Defluviitalea raffinosedens: one gene and its partner. The protein of the gene in region 2 interacts with the protein of the main gene of each other region in a pairwise test. Links are inferred from orthologs where the notes say so. Each region holds a gene or a part of one and is shown on either strand. Other genes may lie near its edges.

Region 1 (2,845 bases), on a different replicon or contig from region 2:
GCTTTTAAGCTTTCAGCTTCTTCTTTTGCAACGCCTTCTTTAACTACTTTTGGAGCGCCTTCTACAAGGTCTTTAGCTTCTTTTAATCCAAGGCCAGTGATTTCTCTGATTACTTTGATTACTTTAATCTTTTGAGCGCCTGCATCTGTTAATTCAACATCGAATTCTGTCTTTTCTTCTGCAGCAGCAGCTCCACCAGCTACAGCGCCAGCAGCTACCATAACACCAGCAGCAGCGGATACTCCGAATTCTTCTTCACATTTTTCTACTAATTCATTAAGTTCTAAAACTGTAAGTTCTTTAACAGCATCAATAATTTCTTGAATTGATAATTTTGCCATTCTAGGACACCTCCGAATATTTTATTTTATATTTTTCACACATTATTCTGCAGCAGCTTCTGAGCCTTCTGCTTTCTTTTCTGCAATTGCTTTTATTACACGAGCAAAAGATGCAATAGGAGAATTGAAGCTTCCAAGCAATTTGGAAAGCAATTCTTCTTTTGGTGGGATCTTTGCGATCTTAGTAATTCCAGGTGCATCGTATAATTTACCTTCTACAACGCCTGCTTTAAATTCTAAAGCTTTATATTTGGATGCAATTTCATTTAGAACTCTAGGGCCATTGGTTGGATCATTATAACTGAACGCAATAGCGCTAGGTCCTTCAAGGTAATCTTTTAAAGGTTCGAACTCTGTATCTTTTACAGCGAAGTTCATCATTGTGTTTTTGTAAACTTTGTAGTCTACTCCTGCTTCACGGAGCTTCTTTCTAAGCTCTGTATCCTGTTCAACAGTTAAACCTCTGTAATCAACCAATACAACAGACGCAGCACCATTTAATTTTTCTTTAATTTCATTAACCACTGCTTGTTTTTGATCTAATTTAGCCACTACTTCCACCTCCTTGGATATAACCATTCAATCAAAAAACCTCTTTGCCCGCAGACAAAGAGGTTATATATAACGATCATAAATCATTTATAACTTCTATACCTCGGTAGGTAGAAAATCTTTACGCCATACGGCACCTACTGTCTGCGGCCACAAGGTTTTCAGTTTTATTCAACAAAAGATATTATATCCATTTCTTCTGTATTTGTCAACACATTGTTGCAATAAACTATTTTTACCAAAAGCTTGTACCAGAATATTATTCTGATATCTTCAAAGGATTGATTTTGATTCCAGGGCTCATAGTGGAAGATACGGCAATGCTCTTCAGGTATTGTCCTTTAGCAGCTGCCGGTTTTGCTTTTATAACTGCACTCATAAGTGTTTGGAAGTTATCGAGTAATTTATCTGTACCAAAAGATACTTTTCCAATAGGTACGTGGATAATATTTGTTTTATCTAAACGGTATTCAATTTTACCGGCTTTAATATCTGCAATTGCTTTTGCAACGTCCATAGTAACGGTTCCTGCTTTAGGGTTTGGCATTAAGCCTTTTGGTCCCAAAACACGTCCAAGACGTCCAACAACAGCCATCATATCTGGTGTTGCAACAACAACGTCAAATTCCAGCCATCCTTCATTTTGGATTTTTGGAACCAGTTCTTCTCCTCCAACAAAATCTGCTCCTGCTTCTTCTGCTTCCTTTGCTTTATCACCTTTAGCAAATACAAGTACACGTACTGTTTTACCTGTTCCATGAGGGAGAACAACTGCACCACGAACTTGTTGGTCCGCGTGTCTTGAGTCAACACCTAATTTAATATGTGCTTCTACTGTTTCATCAAATTTCGCAATAGCTACTTTTTGAACCAATTCCATAGCTTCTCTTGCTTCATAAAGAGTGCTACGATCGATTAATTTCGCAGCTTCGATATATTTTTTTCCTCTTTTCATTTCATTACCTCCTTGTGGTATTATCGGGGACAAATGCCCTCCCACTGTTCTAAATACTTAGTTCATTAGTCTTGTACTACAATTCCCATACTTCTTGCTGTTCCTGCAATCATGCTCATAGCAGCTTCTATAGTTGAAGCATTTAAATCTGGCATTTTAAGCTCAGCAATTTTTCTGATTTCTTCTTTGGAAATGGTTGCAACTTTATTCTTATTTGGTACTCCGGAACCGGACTCTATTTTACATGCTTTCTTGAGCAATACTGTTGCCGGTGGAGTCTTTGTGATAAATGTAAAGCTTCTGTCCTGATAAACAGTGATTACAACAGGGATTATTAATCCTGCTTGTTGAGCTGTTCTTTCATTGAATTCTTTACAAAATCCCATAATATTTACACCATGTTGTCCTAATGCAGGTCCAACTGGTGGTGCTGGTGTTGCCTTTCCTGCAGGAATCTGCAATTTAATCATTCCAGTAACTTTTTTCGCCATTTAAGCGCACCTCCATATAATGTGGTATTTGCGGGGATTTCCCTCCCACTGCTCATGCTTTTGCATGCTCTTTGTTTACATCTTTTGAATCTGAGTAAAATCAAGTTCAACTGGTGTTTCTCGTCCAAACATGGATAATCTCACAATCGCCGTTCGTTTATGTTCATGGATTTCCTGGATTACACCAACTGAATTCTCAAACGGTCCTGTTATGACTTTTACAGCATCTCCGACTTCTATATCAATTTTTGCTTTTGGAAGTTCAATGCCCATACCTCTTATTTCTTCCTCTGAAAGAGGAACAGGTTTTGAACCAGGTCCTACAAATCCGGTTACTCCTCTAGTATTCCTCACAACATACCATGTGTCATCTGTCATCAACATTTTCACCAGTACGTATCCCGGGAATATTTTTCGCTGAACTGTCTTTTTCTTTCCATTCTTGATTTCAACTGCATCATGCAGCGGTACAATCACTTCATGGATGAGGTCATGCATACCTCTGT
Region 2 (3,006 bases):
GCATTCTTGATTTTAACTTCCAAATCATGCTTCTCAATATTAGGGGACAATCTGACTTCTTTCACATTGATCACTTTCTGCTTTTTACGAGCTTCTTTTTCCTTTTTAGCCAAATCGAACTTGTACTTACCATAATCCATAATACGGCAAACAGGTGGATTCGCTTTAGGCGCAATTTTAACCAGGTCAAGATTTCTTTCATTCGCCAGCATCTGCGCTTCTTTAGCAGAAACAATTCCTATTTGCGTTCCATCCACATCAATGAGTCTCACTTCTTTGTCCCTAATTTGCTCATTAATCATTAACTCGCTAATAACCGAGCACCTCCCAATAGTATTTAAAACTTATATATAATAAAAAAAGCGGATAGAATCTATCCGCTTCAAATACACCTTAAAGAGTAAACATATATCATAATAATTATGACATACTTTCTCATTTAATCATGTATGAACCCTGTCGACTTAATGCGCAAGGTGAGAAACGGATGTTTCTACTTTTTTAATTAACATATCCTAAGAAACTATAGCATTATTCTATAGAGTTGTCAAGTCCTTGTGTATCAATTTTTTTAGATGCTATTTCATCTTTAATTCTTTCTATGAAATCAGATAATGCTTGTGCCCCTTCATCGCCTTTTGCACGGCTTCTGACTGACACCTTGCTTTCTTCTTGTTCTTGTTGTCCCACAATCAGCATATATGGAATTCTTTGAAGTCTTGCTTCACGAATCTTATAACCTATTTTTTCAGCTCTGTAATCCGCTTCAACTTTGATACCATTCTTCTCCAGTTGTTCTACTACACTTTGGGCGTATTCATGATATTTTTCAGAAATAGGAAGAACTTTAACTTGTACTGGCGCAAGCCATGTTGGGAAAGCTCCTGCAAAATGTTCAATCAAAATACCGATAAATCTTTCGATACTGCCAAATACAACTCTGTGGATCATAACAGGACGATGTTTCTCTCCATCCTGTCCAATATATACTAAGTCAAAACGTTCTGGCATCTGAAAATCTAATTGGATGGTTCCACACTGCCATGTTCTTCCCAGGCAGTCTTCTAAATGAAAGTCGATCTTTGGACCATAGAATGCTCCATCGCCTTCATTCACGATGTAATTATATCCTTTTTCCTCTAATACTTCTCTTAATGCCGTAGTTGCTCTTTCCCAATCTTCATCACTTCCCATACTGTCTTCAGGTCTTGTGGATAGTTCAACATGGTATTTGAATCCAAAAACATTATAGAATTCATCTATAAGATTGATTACATTTTTAATTTCATCTTTGATCTGTTCAGGCAACATAAAGATATGGGCATCATCCTGTGTAAAATTACGCACCCTCATAAGCCCATGAAGAGCACCGGATAATTCATGACGATGAACTAAGCCAAGCTCTGCCAGTCTAACTGGTAAATCTCTATAAGAGTGCATTTTTGTTTTATAAACAAGCATGCCTCCAGGACAGTTCATTGGCTTTACTGCATAATCCATATCATCAATCTTAGTTACATACATATTGTCTTTATAGTGATCCCAGTGTCCTGATCGGTGCCATAATTCCTGATTTAAAATGATAGGCGTACTAATTTCCTGATAGCCTGCTGCTTTATGTTTTTCTCTCCAATATTCTATCAATGTATTTCTGAGTTCCATTCCTTTAGGCAGGAAGAATGGGAATCCCGGACCTTCTTCCATTAATGCAAAAAGTTCTAACTCTTTTCCGAGTTTTCTATGATCTCTTTTCTTAGCTTCTTCTAATTTATTAATGTATTCATCCAGATCTGCTTTCTTAGTAAATGAAGTTCCGTAGATTCTTGTAAGCATTTTATTATTTTCATTGCCTCTCCAGTAAGCCCCTGCTACGGATAAAAGTTTAAAAGCCTTTACTGGTTTTGTAGACATAAGGTGGGGTCCCGCACATAAATCTACAAATTCTCCTTGCTTATAGAAAGAAATTATTGCATCTTCAGGAAGATCGTTGATTAATTCAACTTTGTAATCTTCTCCTCTTTCCTGCATCAATTGAATCGCTTCAACCCTTGGCAATTCAAATCTCTCAATTGGTAAACTTTCTTTTACAATATTCTTCATTTCCTTTTCGATTTTCTCTAAATCTTCCGGGCTAAAAGGTTGCTCCGTATCAAAATCGTAATAAAATCCGTCCTGGATAGAAGGACCAATGGCTAATTTAACATTTGGGAATAATCTCTTTACAGCTTGAGCTAATATATGAGATGTTGTATGACGAAAAGCATCTTTTCCCTGTTCATCATCAAAGGTTAGAATGCTTAACTCGCAATCCTCTGTAATGGGTGTTCTAATGTCTACCCTTTCATTATTTATAAGTCCTGCACAGGCAACTCTTGCCAAGCCTTCACTTAAATCTTGCGCAACTTCGATAACAGTTACTCCTGATGGATACTCTTTTACACTTCCGTCTTTTAATCTAATTTTAACCAATTTCCTTTCTCCTTCCTTATAATGAATTATTAATTATACAAAAAAACTCTCGCCCTCTTCATTGCGAAAAGGGACGAGAGTATTGTTTCTCCCGCGGTTCCACCCTTATTGTTTCATTGGAAACCTCTTTAAATAATGATGATAACGGGATCACCGAACCGGATTAGGGCCTCTCAGAGGTGGTCTTCGTCAAATTCCGTTTAAAGATACTCTCAGCTTATGTATCTTCTCTCTGTAAACTACCCTTTGACTACTCTTCTCTTCATCGAGTTCAACATTATATTAGTTTTTACAATTATAACACCTTCACATATTTTGTCAAGAAGTCAAATTATTATGCATAAAACTAATTAATTTCATTGGAGTTTAAACAAAATTCACATTTAGGACACAGGGTTACTTTACCTTGAAAAATACTGCTTATAGTTTCAATCAGCGGTTTGTTTTGAATCGCTTCATAATGGTGAATCACTATTTGTCTGGGAGCAATAGTGATCAGGGCACTGACGAGCAAATCATCATAATTGATCTCTTTAT

Evidence for each region. The genes of interacting proteins can lie anywhere in the genome.
Region 1: the proteins of thrS (region 2) and rplA interact in binary tests that used the Escherichia coli proteins (3 or more experiments, as listed by UniProt). The link is inferred for Defluviitalea raffinosedens from one-to-one orthologs.

Annotation. Positions count from the first base shown.
Region 1 is NZ_JAFBEP010000001.1:206,015-208,859, forward strand. It holds rplA (50S ribosomal protein L1), read right to left. Parts: upstream 1,849-2,845; coding sequence 1,153-1,848; downstream 1-1,152. Other genes in the region: rplL (50S ribosomal protein L7/L12), read right to left, coding at 1-341; rplJ (50S ribosomal protein L10), read right to left, coding at 384-893; rplK (50S ribosomal protein L11), read right to left, coding at 1,914-2,339; nusG (transcription termination/antitermination protein NusG), read right to left, coding at 2,415-2,845. UniProt on the Escherichia coli protein: One of the primary rRNA binding proteins, it binds very close to the 3'-end of the 23S rRNA. Forms part of the L1 stalk. It is often not seen in high-resolution crystal structures, but can be seen in cryo_EM and 3D reconstruction models.
Region 2 is NZ_JAFBEP010000028.1:1,603-4,608, forward strand. Bases 1-2,951 are described here. They hold thrS (threonine--tRNA ligase), read right to left. Parts: upstream 2,470-2,951; coding sequence 532-2,469; downstream 1-531. Other genes in these bases: infC (translation initiation factor IF-3), read right to left, coding at 1-302; ytxC (putative sporulation protein YtxC), read right to left, coding at 2,816-2,951. Also shown: more of ytxC, read right to left, coding at 2,952-3,006. UniProt on the Escherichia coli protein: Catalyzes the attachment of threonine to tRNA(Thr) in a two-step reaction: L-threonine is first activated by ATP to form Thr-AMP and then transferred to the acceptor end of tRNA(Thr). The rate-limiting step is amino acid activation in the presence of tRNA.